Regions from separate parts of the Aquamicrobium terrae genome, predicted to be linked through region 1. Evidence: predicted binding sites of a transcription regulator. Region 1 holds the regulator's gene; each other region holds the start of a gene.
What was found. Region 1 encodes LexA, which represses DNA repair genes until DNA is damaged. Its sites were predicted from a motif close to TGTTCNNNNTGTGTTCNG; they were not measured.
Positions count from the first base shown of each region.

Region 2: the regulator LexA is predicted to act here: its motif matches at 3,240-3,257, upstream of ACVCNR_RS03515 (ATP-dependent helicase).
Region 3: the regulator LexA is predicted to act here: its motif matches at 5,295-5,312, upstream of ACVCNR_RS09715 (ImuA family protein).

Region 1 is NZ_JBRKLZ010000001.1:357,257-364,652, reverse strand. Features, by position in the region: gene gltX (glutamate--tRNA ligase) at 1-1,081, opposite strand, end outside; gene ACVCNR_RS01950 (ComEC/Rec2 family competence protein) at 1,350-3,740, shown strand; gene lexA (transcriptional repressor LexA) at 4,068-4,787, opposite strand; gene ACVCNR_RS01940 (molybdopterin molybdotransferase MoeA) at 4,934-6,142, opposite strand; gene moaC (cyclic pyranopterin monophosphate synthase MoaC) at 6,144-6,647, opposite strand; gene trpC (indole-3-glycerol phosphate synthase TrpC) at 6,644-7,396, opposite strand, start outside.
Region 2 is NZ_JBRKLZ010000001.1:675,029-682,424, forward strand. Features, by position in the region: gene ACVCNR_RS03485 (AsmA family protein) at 1-136, opposite strand, end outside; gene ACVCNR_RS03490 (hypothetical protein) at 135-329, shown strand; gene ACVCNR_RS03495 (FAD-binding oxidoreductase) at 326-1,735, opposite strand; gene ACVCNR_RS03500 (thioesterase family protein) at 1,850-2,338, shown strand; gene ACVCNR_RS03505 (hypothetical protein) at 2,440-2,682, shown strand; gene ACVCNR_RS03510 (hypothetical protein) at 2,744-2,992, opposite strand; gene ACVCNR_RS03515 (ATP-dependent helicase) at 3,298-5,937, shown strand; gene ACVCNR_RS03520 (hypothetical protein) at 5,947-6,234, opposite strand; gene ACVCNR_RS03525 (low affinity iron permease family protein) at 6,283-6,681, opposite strand; gene ACVCNR_RS03530 (hypothetical protein) at 6,924-7,396, shown strand, end outside.
Region 3 is NZ_JBRKLZ010000001.1:1,932,901-1,940,296, reverse strand. Features, by position in the region: gene cobT (cobaltochelatase subunit CobT) at 1-1,136, shown strand, start outside; gene ACVCNR_RS09740 (esterase-like activity of phytase family protein) at 1,159-2,196, shown strand; gene ACVCNR_RS09735 (NAD(P)/FAD-dependent oxidoreductase) at 2,213-3,382, opposite strand; gene ACVCNR_RS09730 (HpcH/HpaI aldolase/citrate lyase family protein) at 3,572-4,450, shown strand; gene ACVCNR_RS09725 (DUF1737 domain-containing protein) at 4,506-4,715, shown strand; gene ACVCNR_RS09720 (metallopeptidase family protein) at 4,737-5,159, opposite strand; gene ACVCNR_RS09715 (ImuA family protein) at 5,332-6,297, shown strand; gene ACVCNR_RS09710 (Y-family DNA polymerase) at 6,239-7,396, shown strand, end outside.

The DNA.
Region 1 (7,396 bases):
GTTCCTTCAAGCCCGGCATGGCCTTCACCAGCCGGTCTCTGGCCGGTTCGTCGAAGCGGGACGCCAGCTCCTCGCCTTCGGGCAGATAGGGCAGGGTGGCCAGCAAGGCGTCGGTCAGCCTGGCCTCATCCATGGCGCGCATGTGCACGCCGTTCAGCGCCTCCAGCTTGGCGAAATCGAAGCGCGCCGCACCCTTGTTGACGTCCTTGATGTCAAACCAGGAGATCATCTGCTCGATGGACATCACCTCGTCGTCGCCATGGCTCCAGCCGAGGCGGGCAAGATAGTTCAGCAGCGCCTCGGGCAGATAGCCCATGGCCCGATAGGCCTCGACGCCCAGCGCGCCATGGCGCTTGGACAGTTTCGCGCCGTCCGCGCCGTGGATCAGCGGGATATGCGCCATTTTCGGCACCTGCCAGCCCATGGCGTCATAGATGACGGTCTGGCGCGCCGCATTGGTCAGATGGTCGTCGCCACGGATGATATGGGTCACCTCCATGTCGTGGTCGTCCACCACCACGGCATGCATGTAGGTGGGGTTGCTATCGGAGCGCAGGATGATGAAATCGTCGAGATCCTTGTTCGGAAAGCGCACCTCGCCCTGCACGAGGTCATGCACCACGGTTTCGCCGTCGATGGGCGCCTTGATGCGGATCGCCCCCTTGGCACCTGCGGGCGCCTCGGACGGATCGCGGTCGCGCCAGCGGCCGTCATAGCGGGGTGGGCGGCCCTCGGCGCGGGCCTTCTCGCGCATCGCCTCCAGTTCCGCCGGGGTGGCATAGCAATAGTAGGCCTTGCCCAGGCGCACCAGTTCCTCGGCCACCTCGCGGTGGCGGGCAGCGCGCTGGTATTGCGAAACGGGCTCGCCCTCCCAGGTGAGGCCGAGCCAGGTCAGCCCCTCGAGGATGGCCGCGGTGGCAGCTTCGGTGGAGCGCTCCCGGTCGGTGTCCTCGATGCGCAGCAGCATCGTGCCGCCGGCGTGTTTGGCATAGAGCCAGTTGAACAACGCGGTGCGTGCGCCGCCGATATGCAGGAAACCCGTGGGCGAGGGAGCGAAGCGGGTGACGACCTTCTCAGACATTCATTTCTCGCGCGGTGGCGAAAGCCGCCCGGCGGGCTTTCGCAGTTTGCGCGTTCATGTACCATAGGAGGTCAGGGGTGCAAGGGGAGAGCCGGTGACTTTATCGTCGGCGGGCGGCAAAGACGCGGCAAACGCGCCGCTCGATGTCAGTGAGCGCAATCTTTTTGTCTTGCAGAACATGGCCCTGGCACCGGCTCCACAGGCGCCGGAACCCTCAAGCTATTCCACGCCGGCTTATTGTGATGACCCAGCATCGGCAAGCACGCCGGTGCCGCAAGTTGCGAAGCCGCTGCTCCATGGCTTTTCGGCGCGCGGGCTCTGGCAGGCTGCGATCCAGGCCTTGGTGCTGGAGCAGGAGCGGGGCGCCTGCTTCCTTCTCGTGCCGGTTTTTCTTTCCATCGGCGTGCTTGCCTATTTTTCGCTGGCCTTCGAGCCGGACTGGACGCCGCTGCTTGGCATCATTGCTGTTCTGGGGGCACTCGCCTGGGCTGCACGGCGACGCTACCTGCTTCACCTGTGCCTGCTGGCGCTGCTGCTGTGCCTTGCCGGGCTGGCTGTTTCGAAGCTGGAAACCTGGCGCATGGGAACGCGCATGCTGGGCACGGACATTACCGTGCGGCTGACGGGGCGGGTCGTGACCGTGGAGGACATGGCCAGCGGCCGCAAGCGGCTTACCATCGATGTCCTCTCCACCGAGCGCCCGAAACTGCGCTATCAGCCGCAACGCGTGCGCACTTCCGCCCGCAAGCTGCCGGCGGACATTGGCCCCGGCTCCGAAGTGACGGGGCTTGTGCGGCTTTTGCCGCCCAGCGGCCCAATTCGGCCCGACAGCTATGACACCTCCTTTGCCAGCTATTTCGGCGGCATCGGCGCCAGCGGCTTTTTCCTGTCGGGGCCTGAACTGTCGGCTGCCGCCGGCCCGGCTTCGACCGGTGCGCGTATCGGCACGGCCATCGAGCAGGCGCGGCAATCGGTTGCCGACCGGATCAGGCACAGCATCGGCGGGCCAGAGGGCGAAATCGCGGCGGCCCTGATCGTCGGCGTGCGTGCCGGCATCCCCGAAGAAATCAACGAGGCGATGCGCAAGACCGGCATCTATCACATCATTTCCATATCCGGCCTGCACATGGCGCTGGTGGCCGGCACGGTGATGGGGTTGATGCGCGGCCTGTTCGCGCTGTTTCCGGATTTCGCCTCGCGCCATCCGGTCAAGAAATATGCCGCGCTGGCGGCCCTGTTCGCCATTGTCGCCTATCTGCTGATTTCCGGCATGGTCGTTGCGGCGGTGCGTTCCTTCATCATGCTGGCGGTGATGCTGGTGGCGCTGTTGTTCGACCGAAGCGCGCTCACCATGCGCAATCTCGCCATTTCGGCAATCGTCGTCATTCTCGTCACGCCGCATGAGGTGGTGGGCCCCAGTTTCCAAATGTCGTTTGCGGCGACGGCGGCGCTGGTGGGTGCCTATGCGGCGTGGTCGGATTACCGCGCCAGCCGGCTTTCGTCCGGCATGCCGCCCAAACGCTCGCTCCCGGGTGCGCTGGCGCATCGCTTCGCGGTCATGATGGTGGGGCTGGCCGCGACCTCGGTGGTGGCGGGCGCGGCGACGACGCTTTATGCGGCGTGGCATTTCCAGCGCGTCGCACCGCTCAGCCTCGTGGCCAATCTCGCGGTCATGCCGATCGTTTCGATCATCGTCATGCCTTTTGCGGTGTTTGCCTCGCTCGCCATGCCTTTCGGCCTGGACGGCCCGCTGCTGCAGGTGATGGGCAAGGGATTGACCGTGGTGATCGTCCTGTCCGAGCGGATCGCCGACATGTCGCCGATCGATGCGGTCGGGCTGATATCCGCCGGGTCCGTGGCACTGGCGACGGTCGCGCTGGTGATTGCGACCATGACCACCACCTGGCTGCGGCTAGCCGCGTTGCCTTTCGCTGTGGCGAGCCTGGCGATATTGGGTGGGGCGCGCGCACCCGACGTGCTGATTTCGGAGGATGCGAGGCTGGTTGCCGTCGCCATGGGAAGCGACCGGATCGCGGCCAACCGGCCGCGACCGAACGTCTTTACCATCGACAATTGGAGACGGGCGCTGGACGCCGAGACTGTGCTTCGGCCGAGGCAACTGAAGGACAAGGATATAGGCGCCCTTCTTGGGGAAATCACTGCGAGTACCGACCGTTCGGGAAAAGAGGAGGGCTTCGCATGTGCCGAAAAGCTGTGTCTGGCGCGTCATCCGTCAGGCGCGCTGGTCGTACAGGCCCCGGATATGGATACGGCGCGCCGGGCATGCGCTCATGCAAGTCTCATCGTGATCGAGGATGCCACTGCACGAAATCCGTGCCGCGACCGGCGGGTAGCCGTCGTCACGCGCCGCCAGTTGGCCCAAAAGGGCGGCGCCGAAGCGTTTTTTGTGAAGGGCGACCCTGAACTGGGCGGGCAGCCGGCCGAAGTGCGCTTTGCCATCGAAGGCAGCTATCGTCCCTGGCACGACCAGCGCCGGTATTCACGGGAGGCGAGGGGCCTGCCGCCCTACGAGCGGAAAGCATCCGGCAGCAAGATGACTGCCGTTACGGAAGAAGAACTTGGCAACGTCGCGGATAAACCTGCCGGCATGGCGGAAGACATCGGGGGAGAAGCGTTCTCCGAAGAACCGGCGGAATAGCCTCCTGGAATAGACCGGCTTCAAGCCGCCAATACCTCGGCGATAACGCCTACGGAGCCGGCCCTGGTCCGGGTTGGTGCTTGCGCACAGGAAGACCGGCACCTCTCCAACTGGTTGCCGGCAATCGGAATTCACCTCAATCGCTCGTTAGAAAAAGCATCTATCTAATTGTTAAAAAATGTTTTTCCAATAGTCCATGGATCGTCATCGAATGCATCATCATCCGACACTTCATCACCAGAACAATCCGGAAGGCGGTCCCGCTTCCCCTTAAGGCGAGGCGCAAGTTCTCAGCATTCGCCCGTCGTTTGGTTGCTGTGACCTTGTTCAGTAACGGCGGATGAGCCCGACCAGTCTGCCCTGCACCTTCACCCGGTCCGGCCCGAAAATCCGGGTTTCATAGGCCGGATTGGCGGCCTCCAGCGCGATCGATGCACCCTTGCGGCGGAAGCGCTTCAAGGTGGCTTCTTCGTCATCCACCAGCGCCACCACTATGTCGCCGGGCGTTGCCGTGTTGCCGTTACGGATGATGACGGTATCGCCGTCGAATATGCCGGCCTCGATCATCGAGTCGCCCTTGACCTCCAGCGCGTAATGCTCGCCGCCGGAGAGCATTTCCGGCGGAACGGAGATGGAGTGCGTCTTGTGCTGGATGGCGTCGATCGGCACACCGGCGGCGATCCGCCCCATGACCGGAATGGAGACCGCCGCCCCGGCATCGTCGTCATTGCTGGCCAACTGTGGCCGGCGCACGTCCTTCGGCGGTTGCCCCAGGCTGCCCTGGATGACGCTGGGCGAAAACTTCCTTGCCGTGTGGAGGCCCGGCGCGATGGAATCGGGCAGGCGCAACACTTCAAGCGCTCGCGCACGATTGGGCAGGCGGCGGATGAAACCGCGCTCTTCCAACGCGGTGATGAGCCGATGGATGCCCGACTTGGAGGCAAGATCGAGCGCGTCCTTCATTTCGTCGAATGACGGCGGAATGCCACTTTCCTTCATTCTCTCATGAATGAAGAGAAGCAGTTCATGTTGCTTGCGCGTCAGCATCGGCTCCCCCGGCAGCGGCGAATCCAGAATCGGAAAACAAACCCGGAACAAACACTATCTGTTCCATTTGTGTTCCGCAACCGTTTAAAGTTTAGTGAATGGATTCAGGGTTTATAAACCCTCGCCCCGCTGCGATCGCTTGCGGTTCAGCCGAGCATCAGCACCTGGCAGGCCTCGCCGGCGTCCGATGCGGGGGCGAAGGGCGCGCGCACGATGAGGCCGCCCGAGGCGGCCAGTACGCGCAGCATGGACGAGTCCTGCAGGTCGAAGGGCGTGGCGACGAGTTCGCCGTCCAACTCGTCGATGCGGGCGCGAACATAGTCCTGGCGGCGGTCGTTGGCGGGCATTCTGGCACCGAGCCGGGCCGTACGCATGTCCTGCCGGAACGGCCTTCCGCCGAGGCGGGCAAGCAGGGGTTTCAGGAAGAGCTGCGAGCATACGAGGCTGGCGACGGGATTTCCGGGCAGGCCGATGCACCTGATGTCGCCCATCCGGCCGAACATCAGCGGCTTTCCGGGGCGCATGGCGATCTTCCAGAAGTCGAGCGTCATGCCCTCGCCGGTCAGCACCTCGTGGACGAGGTCGTGATCGCCCACCGATGCGCCGCCGAGCGTGACGATGACGTCGGCACCGGCGGCAACGGCCTTCTTCACCAGCGCGGCGATTGCATCCCTGCTGTCGGGCGCGATGCCGAGATCGAGCACCTCGGCACCTGCGGCGCGCGCCAGGGCGGCGACACCATAGGCGTTGGAGGAAATGATCTGGCCGGGTCCGAGCGTGCTGCCGGGTGCGCGCAATTCATCTCCCGTGGCGATGATCGCGACCAGCGGCCGCTTCACCACGCAAAGGCGCGGATGATTGGCGGAAGCCGCGAGCGACAGGGAACTGGGTCCAAGCAACTGGCCCTTGTCGATCAGCAGGTCGCCTTCCACGAAATCGAGCCCGGCGCCCCGGACATTGCGGCCGGCTCTCGTTGGTTCGCGCAATTCGACCATGCCGGGCGAGACGACGGTCACGTCCTCCTGGATCACGACCGTATCGGCACCGGCAGGCAGGGGCGCTCCGGTGAAGATGCGCACGCATTCGCCGGCCCCGACCGTGCCGGGGAAGGTGCCGCCGGCCGCGACTTCGCCGATCACCGAAAGCCGGTTTCCGGCCACGCCGGCGTCTGCTCCCCGGATGGCATAACCATCCATGGCGGAGGCGTCGAAAGGCGGCTGCGTGCGCAGCGCCGCCACCGGTTCGGCCAGCACCCGGCCGTAAGCCTCGTGCAGCGCCACGCTTTCGCTGGCCGACAGGGGGCGGGCGTCCTCCAGAAGACGCTCCAGCGCCGTCTCCAGCGGAACCAGCGTCATGTCATGCACCTGACTGATAGTCGCCTGATTTCCCGCCCGTCTTGGAAACCAGCCTTATCTCGGAAATCACCATGGCACGATCCACGGCCTTGGCCATGTCGTAGATGGTGAGGCAGGCGACGGAAGCCGCTGTCAACGCTTCCATTTCGACGCCGGTCTTGCCGGTCACGCGCGCCAGAGCCTGCACCCGCAGACCGGGCAGGTCAGGATCCGCCTCGATGTCCACGGACACCTTGGTCAGAAGCAGCGGATGGCAGAGCGGGATGAGTTCATGCGCCTTCTTGGCGGCCATGATGCCTGCGATGCGGGCCGTGCCCAGCACGTCGCCCTTCCTGGCATTGCCTTCGAGGATCATGGCAAGCGTGGCGGGCTGCATGCGCACGCTGCCTTCGGCGACGGCGGTGCGCACGGTTTCGGCCTTCTCCCCGACGTCGACCATATGGGCTTCGCCCGAAGCCCCGATATGGGTGAGGCGGGACCCCGCCGCAGATGGGGTGTCGCTCACGTCGTCAATGCCTCCTCGGCGTCGAGACCGAGCAGGACACGCGTTGCCGTGGCGACGTCCTCATGCCGCATCAGGCTTTCGCCCACCAGGAACGTGCCGATGCCGCTCGCGGCCAGCCGCTTGCAGTCCTCATTGGTGAAGATGCCGCTTTCGCCGACCAGCAGCCGGTCGGACGGAACCATGGGCGCCAGCCGCTCGCAGGTTTCCAGCGTCGTCTCGAAGGTACGCAAATTGCGGTTGTTGATGCCGATGAGGCGGGAGGAGAGGCGCAGGGCCCGCTCCATCTCTTCCTCGTCATGCACCTCGATCAGCGCGTCCATGCCGAGGGAGAAGGCCGTCTCCTCCAGCGCACGCGCCATGTCGTCGTCGACGCTGGCCATGATGACGAGGATGGCATCCGCGCCCCAGGCGCGCGCCTCATGCACCTGATAGGTGTCGAACAGGAAATCCTTGCGCAGTGCCGGAAGCGATACCGCATCGCGCGCCGCGGTCAGATATTCCGGCGCGCCCTGGAAGGACGGCGCATCGGTCAGCACGGAAAGGCAGGCTGCGCCGCCTGCCTCATAGGCGCGAGCGAGGGAGGGCGGGTCGAAATCAGGCCGGATCAGCCCCCGCGAGGGACTTGCCTTCTTGATCTCGGCGATCAGCGCAAACTGGCCGTCGTGGTTGCGGGCCTCCAGCGCGGCCAGAAAGCCGCGCGGCTTTTCCAGTCCGGCGGCGCGCGCCTTGAGATCGTCCAGAGAAACCCG
Region 2 (7,396 bases), 320 kb from region 1:
GGCCGAGGATGGCGCTCGCCTCACGCTCGAAATCGGCGCGGTAGCCGGTCCAGTCGATGAACGGCGGCACGGCCAGCGCCGCAAGCAGCACCAGAACCAGCAATCCGCCGACGATCACGAACAGGCGTGCGAGCATGTCCTCACTTGAGCCCTGGAGCATTTCCGCTTTCTGTGAATTGCGAAAACACCCCAACCCTTTGTTTGACGCAATTCCGATCGCAAAACCGCTTCGCACTTTTGCTGGAATTGCCCAGGAAGCAGCCCGATCCTATCCGGATATCGATGACGATAAAGAGGCAATGCCGGTTGCCCGCTGCAAAATGCTCTAGCCGGTGATGGTCTTGCCCGGGTTGAGGATGCCCTGCGGGTCAAGCGCCTGCTTGATCGCGCGCATGATATCGACGCCATGGCCGAGTTCGCGGCGCAGGAAACCGGCCTTGCCCTGCCCTATGCCATGCTCGCCGGTGCAGGTGCCGCCCATGGCGATGGCGCGCATGTTGAGCCGGGCGACGAACCCCTCCACCCTGGCGATCTCGGCCGGATCGTCTGGGTCCATCAGCACCAGCGTGTGGAAATTGCCGTCGCCGGCATGGCCGACGATCGGCGCGACCAGACCGTTCTCGGCGATATCGACCTCGGTTTCGGCCACGCATTCGGCCAGCCGCGAGATCGGCACGCACACATCGGTGGAAAGGCCCTTGGCGCCGGGCCGCAGCGTGAAGGAAGCCCAATAGGCGTCATGGCGCGCCTTCCACAGCTTGCTGCGCTCCTCGGCCACGCTCGTCCACAGGAACGGCCCGCCGCCCTGCTCCTCGGCGATCATGCCGAACAGATCGGCCTGTTCGGCAACGCCGGCCTCACTGCCGTGGAACTCGAGGAACAGGCATGGGCTCTCGGGATAGTCGAGCTTCGAATGCAGGTTGATGGCCTTCATCTGAAGGGCGTTGACGAGTTCGATGCGGGCGACCGGAATGCCCATCTGGATGGTCGCGATGACCGCTTGGCAGGCTGCCTCCAGGGTCGGGAACGGGCACACCCCGCCCGAAATCGCCTGCGGAATGCCGTGCAGGCGCAGGGTCAGGCTGGTGATGACGCCAAGCGTGCCTTCCGATCCGACCAGCAGGCGGGTGAGGTCGTAGCCGGCGGCACTCTTCTTCGCCCGGCTCGCGGTCGTCACGACCTCGCCATCGGCCATCACCGCCGTCAGCGCGATCACGCTTTCGCGCATGGTGCCGTAGCGCACCGCATTGGTGCCCGATGCCCGCGTCGCCGCCATGCCGCCGAGCGAGGCGTTGGCGCCGGGGTCGATCGGGAAGAACAGGCCCGTGTCGCGCAGGTGCCGGTTGAGGTCCTCGCGCGTTACTCCCGGCTCGACCGTGCAGTCGAGATCCTCGGCATTGACCGCGAGAATACGGTTCATGCGCGAAGTGTCGAGCGAAATGCCGCCACCCGGCGCGTTGACATGGCCTTCGAGCGAGGTTCCCGTTCCGAACGGGATCAGCGGCACGCGATGCGCGGCACAGGCCCGCACCACCTGCTGCACCTCTTCGGTGCTTTCGGGAAAGACCACGCCATCCGGCATCTGGTTCGGCAGGTAGGTCGTCGTGTGGCCATGCTGCTCGCGAATGGAATGGCCGGTCTGGAACCTCTCCCCGAACGCATCGCGCAGCGTTTGCAGAACCGCCGCGATGCCTTCCTCGTTGCGTTCCACCGCGATCAGGTCGCTGAGAGCCATGCTTCCTCCGCCAACAGGACAGGCGGGCCTCCTGCTTGCGATTAAGCTCGGCCCGCGATTATGTTTCCTGATCTGCCTTTCCGGCAGCTTTGTCCAGCTTTGGAAGGACCCTGCATGACTGTTTCCGCACCCTTCGTCTCGCGCGTCATGGAGGTCGAGAAGGACTGGATCGACTACAACGGCCATATGAACATGGCCTACTACAATGTGCTGTTCGATCGCGGCGCCGACGAGGTGCTGAACCTGCTCGGCATCGGCGCGGCCTATGCCAGGGAGCGCAATCTCACCATCTACACGGCCGAGGTGCATGTCTGCTACGTGCAGGAATTGCACCAGGACGACAAGGTGGCGGTGAGCTTCCATCTGCTGGACAGCGACGAGAAGCGCCTGCGCGCCTATCAGGAAATCCGCCATGTCGATGGCTGGCTGGCGGCCACCTCCGAAAGCCTCTCCTTGCATGTCGACATGTCCGGCCCGAAGGTTGCCGCCTTCCCCGAAGATGTCGCGGCCAATATCGAGGCGATGCGCGCGGCGCACAGCCGCCTGCCGATGCCCGAACGGGCCGGACGCGCCATCGGCATCCGCCGCAAGGCGACGGCCTGAAAGGGGCGCCCAAGCGCCCCGTTAACCCTAAGAAAGGATAAACGGGGGATAGGCCCGACGATGCCGTTGCAACGAATCGCGGCAACGGCCAATCCATTGGCATGGCTACGCAGAACAACCTGCCGCCTTCGTCCGCGACGGCCGGCCCCATACGCAGCGTCAAAATGGAAGCCGAGCGGCTGGCCGCCGATCCGCGCGTGACGGACTACGATTTCTGGCGCACGCTGCGCAATGTCGACAATTGCATCTTCGAGATCGCGGCCAGGGGCCAGCCCATTCCCTTCGACATGGTGCGCTGGCGCGCCATCCTCAAGCAGGCGCGCTCGCGGCGCGGGCACGCCTGACGGTCCGCACCACAAAACCCTTATCTGTCAAAGGTTTACGACCGTCCTTGGGCTCCATGCCTCAGAACGCATAGGCGGCGGTCGAGGCCACGCCCAGCAGAAGCGCCACGCCGATCAGGATCGCATAGAGGCGCGGCAGGTCGAACAGCACCGCATAGCCTGCGACATAGGCCGTGAAGGCCGAGCCCAGCGCCAGAAGGAAGCCGTTGCGGTCGCCCGCCACCAGATTGGCCGCCATCAGTCCGCCGAGGATCAGCGCCCCGAACACGATGATGACCGCAATGCCGGCCTTGTCGAAATTGTCGTCCATGCCTCATCCCTTGCAACCGGTCCGCTGTCCCCGGGGGAATTCCGAGGCGGACCGGTGAAGCAGACTTAACCGAGCAGACGGCGGGAGCAAGACCAAACTGGTATTCACCGCCCCGGAAGCCGGATCGGTGTGGATTTCAGGAGACGGTCGGCCATTGCGGCATGCGCCGGAAGTGGGGCGATGAGCACCCGCGCCGGAGGCTTTGCTTGCCAGCCGCCCGCCTGCCGGGGTAATCGAGAGCGGTTGCCGGAACAAAACGGCGACACTTCTGGTCTTTCGGGACCGAATCACTACATTCGGGAACAATGTCCGGCTTTTCCGACGATATGCCCTTCTTTGACGAACCGGGCGCCAGGCCTCCGGCCGCCTCCGGCGACGCTCACGCGCCGTCCGGCATCGCCGCACGCGCCATGGCCGCGCGTCAGGCGCAGAGCGGCCCGCCCGACTATCTGAAGGGGCTCAATCCCGAGCAGCGGCAGGCCGTCGAGACCACGGAAGGCCCTGTACTGGTCCTGGCCGGCGCCGGCACCGGCAAGACGCGGGTGCTCACCACCCGCATCGCCCATATCCTGGCCACCGGCCGCGCCTACCCCTCGCAGATCCTGGCGGTGACCTTCACCAACAAGGCCGCGCGCGAGATGAAGCAGCGCATCGGCCTGCTGGTCGGCGAAGCGATCGAAGGCATGCCGTGGCTCGGCACCTTCCACTCCATCGGCGTCAAGATATTGCGCCGCCATGCCGAACTGGCCGGCCTGCGCTCCGATTTCAGCATCCTCGACACCGACGACGTCATCCGCCTCATCAAGCAACTCATCCAGGCCGAAGGTCTGGACGACAAGCGCTGGGCGCCGCGTACTTTCGCCCAGATGATCGACGGCTGGAAGAACAAGGGCCTCGGCCCCGAGGAGATTCCGGAAGGCGATGCACGTGCCTTCGGCAACGGTCGCGGCCGCGAGCTCTATCGCGCCTATCAGGAGCGGCTGACCACGCTGAACGCCTGCGACTTCGGCGATCTTCTGCTGCATCCGATTCGCATCTTCCGCGCCTACCACGATATTCTGGCCGAGTATCACAAGCGCTTCAGATACATATTGGTGGACGAGTACCAGGACACCAACACCGCCCAATATATGTGGCTGCGCCTTCTGGCCCAGCGCCCCCGAACTTCGGCATCCACCTCCCCCCAAACGGCCGAAGGCCGAGCGCGCGACGGCGCGCCGGGCGACGTTTCGTCCGCCCCCGCGGAGGGCCAGCCGCCGCAGGCGGCGATGCGGCCCGTGAGCGAAAACAAAGTCAATATCTGCTGCGTCGGCGATGACGACCAGTCGATCTATGGCTGGCGTGGAGCGGAGGTGGACAACATCCTGCGCTTCGAGAAGGATTTTCCGGGCGCGACGGTGATCCGGCTGGAGCGCAACTACCGCTCCACCGCCCATATCCTCGGCGCCGCAGCGCATCTCATCGCCCACAATGAAGGCCGGCTCGGCAAGACCCTGTTCACCGACAGGCCGGACCCCGAAGACCCCAAGGTCAATGTCCATGCCGCCTGGGATTCGGACGAGGAAGCGCGCGCCGTCGGCGAGGAGATCGAGGCGTTGCAGCGCAGGAGGCATGTGCTCAACGACATCGCCATTCTGGTGCGGGCCTCGTTCCAGATGCGCGCCTTCGAGGACCGCTTCATCGAGATCGGCCTGAACTACCGCGTCATCGGCGGCCCCCGCTTCTACGAGCGGCAGGAAATCCGCGATGCCATGGCCTATCTGCGCGTCGTGGCCAATCCGGGCGACGATCTCGCCTTCGAGCGCATCGTCAACGTGCCGAAGCGCGGCCTCGGCGAGGCCACCATCCGCCAGATCCACGACACGGCCCGCGCGCTCGGCGTGCCGATGCTTCAGGCTGCCGCCAACCTGGCGGAGAGCGATGAACTGAAGCCCAAGCCGCGCGCCGCCCTGCGCGAGGTCGCCGCCAATTTCGCCCGCTGGCAGGACCTTCTGGAATCGACGCCGCATACCGAGCTGGCCGAGACGATCCTGGAGGAAAGCGGCTACACCGACATGTGGAAGAACGACCGCTCGGCCGAGGCCCCGGGCCGGCTCGACAACCTCAAGGAGCTGATCCGCTCCATGGAGGAGTACGAATCGCTGCGCGCCTTCCTCGAACATGTCGCGCTGGTCATGGATGCGGAGCAGAACGAGGACCTCGACGCCGTTTCGCTGATGACGCTGCATTCGGCCAAGGGGCTGGAGTTCGAGACGGTGTTCCTGCCCGGCTGGGAGGAAGGCCTGTTCCCCCACCAGCGCGCGCTGGACGAAGGCGGCCGCTCGGGCCTCGAGGAAGAGCGCCGGCTCGCCTATGTCGGGCTGACGCGGGCCAAGAAGAACCTGCACATCTGGTTCGTCTCCAACCGGCGCATCCACGGCCTGTGGCAATCCACCATTCCCTCGCGCTTCCTCGACGAACTGCCCGAGGCGCATGTGGAGGTCAGCAAAAGCGGATCGAGCTATGGCGGCTACGGCAACCCCTATGGCGCCTCGCGCTTCGACAATCTGGGCTCGCCGTCGGGCGGTTATGCCCAGAGAGGGGACCAGGCCTTTTCCAACACCTACGCCACCCCCGGCTGGCAGCGAGCCCGCCAGAACCGCACCGAAGCGACCAGCCGCAACTGGGGCACCCGGTCCGGCCATGCCGTCGAACGCATCGGCTATGGCGAGGCCGATTCCGGCTATGGCGCCGGCCGTGGCTCGGTGAAGGGCCGCACCATCGAGGGCGAACTGGTCGCGAAATCGGTGGCGGATGCCCCGTCGGCCTTCAAGGTCGGCGACCGGGTGTTCCATATGAAGTTCGGCAACGGCAATGTCGCCGCCATCGATGGCAACAAGCTGACCATCGATTTCGACCGCGCCGGCCAGAAAAAGGTGCTGGACAGTTTCGTGACCGCGGCCTGACAGACTAGCTTACCCGCCCGAGCGCATGGCTTTCAGTTTTTCGGCGGCCGCGGCGGCAAGGTCTCCGAATTGTTCCTCCAGCCGCTCGGCCGCTTCGATGACGGAAAAGTCGTGGTCGAATTTCTCCAGCGTGGCGCGCAGGTCCTCGACGAATTCGGCCTGACGGTCGAGTTCCCCGAACAGCGCCCGCACCTGCTCCTCCGTCACATGCGGATTCTCAAGGATCGCGGGCACCTCGCGCGCCATCTTCTCGCCCGTCTCGGTCTGCTTGCGCAGGATTTCGACCCAATCCGCCACGACATCCTCGTTTCTGTTCCGGCAACCATGACCGCTTGGGCGCAAAGGTCAATCTCCGGTCGTGGGCTGCTCCTTTTTCCCGGCGTTGCGCGCCTGCCGCCGAACCGCGCGCTCGCAGGTCTTGCGGATGTTCTCCACCTCCGTCTCGGTCAGATGCTCGATGCCGATGAAACGGTTGTTCGCCTTGGAGATGCGGATGAGTTCGTCCAGTTTCGCCTGCATCGCCACGCCGTCGCGGTTTTGCGTGTTCTGGATCAGGAACACCATCAGGAAGGTAACGATGGTCGTGCCGGTGTTGATTATGAGCTGCCACGTATCGGAGAAGCCGAACAGCGGCCCCGTCACCGCCCATATCACCACCACCGCCACGCAGGCGATGAAGGTGAACGGCATGCCGGCGATATAGGCGACGGCATTGGCAGCTTTGGTGAAGGACTTCTCGAGCATCGGACTGTCCTCGGACCCATACAGAACAGCGAGGCATGGCAACCGGTTCCATCCCGCCAAACGACTACAACTTTATACAACTTTCAATTGTAAAACCCATATACTGCATCTTATGGATGATCGGCCACAGTTTTCATGCAGGCGATGGTGCCTGTTCTTTCCGCTTCAGCGGAACCTCCGGCCCCTTCCGCCTCGCCACCCCCGCACGGCGGAAGGGGTACCGGCCTCGGGAGGGAGACGACATGGCGCGAAAGCCGGAGCGGCGGCGAGCAGGCAATGCATCGTCCGGCCGAGCGCTCCTTCTCGCAGCCCCTGCCCTCCTGTCGCCCCTCATCGGTCCTGTTGCCGCCGGGGCTGCCGAACCGCAGCTATCGGCTTCCATCGAGCGTCACTGGACCAGCAACGCGTTGGACAGCGAGATCGCCGTGGCGGACTGGTACACGCTACTGCGCGGCGGCATGCGCCACCAGGTGGGTGACGACGACGCCAATGCCGGCATCGACGCCGAGTTCCAGCTTGCCCGCCATGATCGCATCGCCATCGAGGACGATCGCAGCCTTGCCGTCTCGGCCCACGCCTTCCGCCGTCTGTCGCCTGTGCTGGAGCTGCGCGGAACGCTCGCCTATTCCGCCATCAGCAAGGGCGACCACCTCGAAATCGGCCCGCTGGTCATCGGCACGCGCGCCCTCAAGCAGGTGGCGAGCGCGCAGGTGCA
Region 3 (7,396 bases), 1.6 Mb from region 1:
GCTCCGAGGAAGCCCAGGCCGAGGATGCCGCCGCTTCCGAGGAGGACCAGTCGCAGGCCGAGGCGGAAGCCGACGACGCCATGTCCGAGGACCTGTCGGACGACGACGATGCCGACGCCGAAAATCCCGGCGAGGCCCGGCGCGGCGACAATCCCTTCGCCAATCTGGCCAGGGACATGGACTACAAGGTCTATACGACCCAGTTCGACGAGACCGTCGGCGCCGAGGAGCTGTGCGAGGAGGAGGAGCTGGACCGGCTGCGCGCCTTCCTCGACAAGCAACTCGCCAATCTTCAGGGCGTGGTCGGCCGGCTGGCCAACCGCCTGCAGCGCCGCCTGATGGCGCAGCAGAACCGCTCCTGGGACTTCGACCTCGAGGAAGGCTATCTCGATCCGGCGCGGCTGGTGCGCGTGGTCATCGATCCCATGCAGCCGCTCTCCTTCAAGCAGGAGCGCGACACCAAGTTCCGCGACACGGTGGTGACGCTGGTGCTCGACAATTCGGGCTCGATGCGCGGCCGCCCGATCACGGTGGCGGCCACCTGCGCCGACATCCTCGCCCGCACGCTGGAACGCTGCGGCGTTTCGGTGGAAATCCTCGGCTTCACCACCCGTGCGTGGAAGGGCGGGCAGGCGCGGGAGAAGTGGCTGAAGGACGGCAAGCCGGCCAATCCCGGCCGCCTCAACGATCTGCGCCACATCGTCTACAAGTCGGCCGACGCGCCGTGGCGGCGGGCCCGGCGCAATCTCGGCCTGATGATGCGCGAGGGCCTGCTAAAGGAGAACATCGACGGTGAGGCGCTGCTGTGGGCGCATCACCGGCTGATGGCGCGGCCCGAGCAGCGCAAGATCCTGATGATGATCTCGGACGGCGCGCCGGTCGACGATTCGACGCTGTCGGTCAATCCGGGCAACTATCTGGAGCGGCATCTGCGCGCCGTCATCGACCTGGTCGAGACGCGCTCGCCGGTCGAGCTTCTGGCCATCGGCATCGGCCATGACGTCACCCGCTACTACCGCCGCGCCGTCACCATCGTCGATGCGGAGGAACTGGCCGGCGCCATGACCGAGCAGCTTGCCGGCCTGTTCGAGGAGGAAAGCGGGCACGGCCGCGGCGGCTTGCGGCGGGCCTCCTGATGCGCGGCTTCGCCTTTTCCTGATGCCCCCTCGCCCGGCGTCCGCTGCGTCGTTGTGCCTCCTGTGTGGACTGGTCCTCGCCATTGTGCTTGCGGCGGGCGCGCCGGCCCCGGTACTGGCCGATCCCGCTCCGATGCAGGCGGTCGAGGTTTCCTCCCGGCCGATCTCCCGCTTCCATATCGGCCGTGACGAGAGCCGCTTCGGCCCGCTGGAATTCGTCGGCGGGCTGGAGATGACGTCGCCGGCCCGTGCCTTCGGCGGCATCTCCTCGATGCGCTTCCTTTCGCCCGGCCGCGACCTCATGGCGGTGACCGACACCGGCATGTGGCTGTTCGGCAGGATCGCGCGCGACGCGGACGGCAGGCCGGCCGGGCTCGAACAGGTGCGCATGCAGCACATGGCCGACGCGACCGGCTCTGCGATCCTCGACAAATGGGAAGCGGACGCCGAGGGGCTTGCGGTGCGCGACGGCGAGGCGGTCGTCGGGTTCGAGCGCCGCCATCGCCTCAGCCGCTTCCGCATCGAGCCGGAGGGCATGCAGGCAGCGACCGGCACTGTCGACTTTCTCGTGCCCGCCCATGAGTTGCGCCAGAACCGCGGCTTCGAGACCCTCGCCTATGCGCCGGCTTCGGGTCCGCTGAAGGGAGCGCTGGTGGCGGTCACCGAAAAGAGCCTCGACAGGCAGGGCAACATCTTCGCCGCCGTGACCGATGGGCCGAGGAAAGGCATCTTCACCGTTCGTCGCCACGAAGGCTTCGACATCACCGACGGCGCTTTCCTGCCGGATGGCGACCTGCTTCTCCTGGAGCGCAGCTATACGATCATGAGCGGCGTGGGCATGCGGCTGCGGCGCATTGCCGGCGACAGCATCGGCAAGGGCGCGCTGGTCGACGGGCCGGTGCTGCTGCAGGCCGACATGGCCTACCAGATCGACAATATGGAAGCGCTCGACGTGTGGCGGCGCGGCGACGGCGCCACCATGGTGTCGATGATGTCGGACGACAACACGTCGATCCTGCAGCGCAATCTCTATCTTGAGTTCGTGCTGCACGAAGACTGACCGACGCCGGGCTGGCTCAGATGACGTTGAGTTCGCGGAACGGGCGGCCTTCGGCGATGCGCCGGTAGGAGAACACCGAGCAGTCGAGCGTGCGGTATGCGCCATGCACGATCAGCTCGGCCAGCGCCTTGCCGACGGCGGGCGCCTGTTGCAGGCCGTGGCCGGAAAAGCCGTTGGCGAAGATGAAATTCGCCACCTGCGGATGCGGGCCGATCACCGCGTTCTGGTCGAGCACGTTGTAATCGTAGTGGCCGACCCAGGCGCGCGTCATCTTGATCGCCTCGAAGGCGGGGATGCGGGTGGCCAGCACCGGCCAGATCTCGTTCTCGAACAGGCCCCAGTCGGGCTCGAAATCGGCGGGGTCGGCGGCCTGCTCGCCCGCTTCGTCCTCGGCGCCGCCGGTGATGTAGACCGAGCCTTCCGGCCGCACATAGATGCCGGAAGGGTCGACCAGCAGCGGCATGTCGCCATAGCGCTCGCGCGCCTCGAACACGAAGACGTTGCGCTTGCGCGGTTCCACCGGCAGCTCGATGCCGGCGAGCGCCGCGACCTTGCCGGCATTCGGCCCGGCGGCGTTGACGACAATGCCGGCCTCCAGCCTTTCGCCGGTGTCGAGGGTCACCGAGGTAACCTCGTCGCCCTGCCGTTCGATGGCCGCGACCGAGGCGGTGACGAAATCCACCTTCATGCCGCGCAGCGCCTTGCGGAACAGGGAGAGATAGGCGTGGGCGTCGAACCAGCCCTCGCCGCTGACCCCGTAAGCGCCGGCGGCGATGCCCTCGCTGGACAGCCACGGGAAGCGCCTCATCAGGGCTTCGGCATCCTCCAGCGCGATGTCGGCCCCTTCGGCCAGTTGCACATCGTGATTGGACTTGAGCACCGGCAGCCCCTCCTCCGAGGCGAGGATCAGATAGCCGCCCTCGCGGAAGCCGATGTCGGCCTCGTCGCCGAACTCCTCCTTCAGCCGGCGGAACAGGTCGAGCGTGAAGCGCGACAGGCGGATGTTCTCGGCGATCGAGAATTGCTGGCGGATCGAGGCGGCCGACAGCGTCGTGGCGGAATGGGTGAATTGCGGGTCGCGCTCGATAAGCGCGATCGGTCCCGCAAAACCTTCCTTGCGCAGATAATAGGCGAGCGAGGCGCCCATGATCGCGCCGCCGATGATGATGACGTCGTATTTCGCCATGATGCGATTCCCGATTTGCCTTTGCCGATCAATGCAGCTTTGGTCGCCTGGAGCGGCATTCTCCGGAACGCCGCTGCTTCAGCCTGTTTATCTGCCGCATTTGTGCAACGCCAGACGATTCCGTCAGGCTGCAAAATGCTCTTGCCGCAAGCTCTTGCAAGGGCCAGCGCGGCCGGGCAAGAAGACCAGATGACCGAGATGCAAAACCGCCCCCGCCGTTCCGTGCTGTATGTGCCTGCCGTCAACGACAAGGCGCTGGCCAAGATCGGGCGGCTGCCCTGCGATGCCGTCATCGTGGATCTGGAAGATTCGGTTTCGCCGGACCAGAAGGCGGTGGCGCGGCGGAAGCTGTCCGGCATCTTCGCCGCCCGTCCGCAGCGCACCGAGATGGTGGTGCGCATCAATGCCCTGTCGAGCGAATGGGGCGCCGACGACCTCGCCGCGGTGATTGCCTGCAAGCCGGACGCCATCCTGCTGCCCAAGGTGGATACGGCGCGCGACGTGCTGGAAGCGAATGACCGGCTGGACGAGGCCGATGAGGACGCCGCCATTGGCCTGTGGGCGATGATCGAGACGCCGAGGGCGCTGGTGAACAGCGGCGCGATCGCCGAGCTTGGGCGCGATCCCGCCTCGCGGCTTTCCTGCTTCGTGATCGGAACGAACGATATCGCCAAGGAAACCGGCGTGGCGCTTACGCCTGACCGGCGCTATGTCACGCCATGGCTGATGCAGATATTGCTGGCCGCACGCGCCGGCGGGCTCGACATGCTCGACGGCGTCTACAACGACTTCCGCGATGCCGACGGTTTTGCCCGTGAGTGCTCGGAAGCGGCGAATATGGGGTTCGACGGCAAGACGCTGATCCACCCGGCCCAGATCGAGGCGGCCAATGCGGCCTTCGCGCCGTCCGAAGCGGCGCTCGCCGCGGCGCGCGCCATAAGGGAAGCGTTCGCCCGGCCGGAAAACCGGGACAAGGGGGTCATAGCCCTGAACGGGCGCATGGTCGAGCGCCTGCATCTGGCGCAGGCCGAAAAACTTCTGGCGAAAGCGGCTGCCATCGGGGCATGATCTTCGCCCACGATCCCGCCTATGTTCTCCGGCGACGCCACCACAGGACGAACCCATGCGACTCTACCGTTTCCTCACCGCCGTCGACGACGCCAGCTTCTGCCACAAGGTGACGGCGGCGCTGAACAAGGGCTGGCATCTCTACGGCTCGCCGACCTATGCCTATGACGCCGGGCAGCAGACCATGCGCTGCGGCCAGGCCGTGGTGAAGGATATCGAGGGCCAGGACTATGTGGCGGGCGAGACGAAATTGAGCGACTGGTAGGAAAAAAGCGAGCGATACGCCCTATTCGGCCGCCGCCTCGATGCGCTCCATGTCGTCGTCGGAAAGGCCGAAATGGTGGCCGATCTCGTGGATCAGCACATGGGTGATGATGTCGCCCAGCGTCTCCTCGTTCTCGGCCCAGTAGTCGAGGATGGCGCGGCGGTAGAGGGTGATGCGGTTGGGCCCTTCGCCCGTGGCCGGGTTCCAGCGCTCGGCGATGCCACGCCCCTCGAACAGGCCGAGCAGGTCGAAAGGCGTTTCCAGCGCCAGGTCGTCCATGATCTCGTCGGTGGGGAATTCGGCCACCTGGATGACGATCTCACCGGTCAGGGTACGGAATTCGTCCGGCAGATGCGCATAGGCCTCCAGCGCCAGCAGCTCCAGTTCCTCCAGTGAGGGCGAGAGTTCGCCGTGCCAAGTGCGGGTCTTGTAGATGCGGGCCATGCTTCGTCCTTCTTTCCCGCGGCATATAGGCTTTTGCGCGGGACTCGGCAAACGCTGATGCGTGCCGGCAAAGAAGGGGAGGAATAAATTCTCCTCAGGCGCCGCTTGACTCTTCCGCGCAGCTCTGGAATCCATAAGAACATAACAGGAACAAATAAGGAGATCGACCGTCATGGCGAGCCGCGCCGTGGCGCGGGAGGCTGTTTTTGCCCTGCGCCGGGAAATCGCGAGGATCGAAGGAACGCTGCCGCAACGCCTTGAAGGCCAGGTAGGAGAAGCCGAGGCTGCCCGGCAGGGTGCGCGCCTGCGCCTCGGCATCGATGGTTTCGACGCTCTGCTCGGCGGCGGGCTGATGCGCGCGGCACTGACCGAGATCCATGGCTGCGAGACGCGCGATGCCGGCGCGGTTGCGGGCTTCACGCTGGCCTTGGTGGCCCGGTTGCTGCGGGAGGTCCCGGAACCGGGGCTGGTGTTGTGGGCGGGCACGGTGGAGGTGTTCCGCGAAGCCGGCTTGCCGCATGCCGCGGGCCAGCACGCGCTGTTCGGCCTTGCGCCGGAGCGGCTTGTGCTGGCGCAGGTGCCCAGGCTCGCCGATGCGCTGTGGGTGGCGGAGGAGGCGATCCCGCTGCAAAGGCTGGCGGCCGTGGTGGTGGAGGCGCGCGGAAACCCGGAAAAACTCGATCTGACCGCGACGCGCCGCCTGCACCGCCGGGCGCAGGCGGCCGGCCGGCCGGTGCTGCTCCTGCGCCAGGCGGCCCAGCCCGATGCCACCGCCGCCCCGGTGCGCCTCGTCGTTGCGCCGGCCGCGTCCGGGCAGCGCAGCACCCTTGCCGGTCCGCTCGACGGCTCGATCGGACGGCCCGCCTTCACCGTCTCGGTCGACAAATGTCCGGCCGCCTTGCCCGGCCTGTTCACACTGGAGTGGAATTCCGATGAGTGCCTGTTCACCGAAAGAGCAAAGTCGCAAAACCGGGCAGCGGATCCTGTCGCTGTGGTTTCCCTATCTGGCTGCCGAGCGGGTCCTGCGCCGGCGGCTGGGCAGGTCGTGGCGTTCCGCAGGCAAGGCGCACCCGCCGCTGGTGCTGAGCATACACCAGAACAACACGACGCAGGTCGCGGCCCTCGACGCGCGGGCTGAGGCGCTCGGCCTGAAGCGCGGCATGGGGCTGGCCGAAGCGCGCGCCATGCACCCCTCCATCGCTGTGGCCGAGGCCGACCGGCAGGGCGAGCGCCGCCTTCTGGAAGGACTTGCCGACTGGTGCGACCGCTACACGCCGCTGGTGGCGCTGGACGGCGAGGACGGGCTGTTCCTCGACGTGACCGGCTGCACGTCGCTGTTCGGCGGCGAAAAAGCGATGCTGGACGGCATGCTGGCCCGGTTTTTCGAACAGGGGTTCGAAGTCCGCGCCGGCCTTGCCTCCACGGCGGGGGCCGCATGGGCGGCGGCGCGTTTTTTTGGCCGGCTCGTGGCTGCGCCGGGACAGGAAGGGGAAGTGCTGGCGCCGCTGCCGCCGCAGGCGCTGCGTCTCGAAAGCCCGGTCTGCACGGGGCTCGACAGCGTGGGCCTGCGCAGCGTGGCCGACATCATGACGGCTCCGCGCGCCCCGCTCGCCCGCCGCTTCGGCCGGGCGCTGCTGATGCGCCTCGACCAGGCGCTCGGCCGCATCGACGAGGCGGTGTCGCCGCGCCTGCCGGTGGCGTCGCTATCGGTGGAGCGGCAACTGGCCGAGCCGGTCGTGCTCACCGAGGATGTCGAGCGGCTGGCCCAGATGCTGGCCGAGGCGCTGAAGCGCGATCTGGAACGGCGCGGCGAAGGGGCGCGGCGACTCGGCCTTTCCCTGTTCAGGGTCGACGGCGCCGTCAGCCGCATCGCCGTTTCCACCTCCCTGCCGCTGCGCGATCCCGGCAAGATCCGCAACCTGTTCCGCGAGAAGCTCGCCGCCATCGCCGATGATTTCGACGCCGGCTACGGTTTCGATCTGGTGCGTCTGGCCGCCTTCGCGACCGCGCCCTTCGACATGCGCCAGACCGACCTTGCCGGCGAGGCGAGCACCGCACAGGACGATCTGGCGCTGTTCGCGGACCGGGTGCGGGCCCGGCTTGGGGCCGGTGCGGTGATGCGGCCGGTGGCGGTCGAAAGCCATCTGCCGGAGCGCGCGGTCACCCTGCGGCCGTTCACCGGGGAGGCCTGGCCGCCCGCTTCCGGGCGCGGGCGGCCGCTTGTGCCTGCGGCGCGG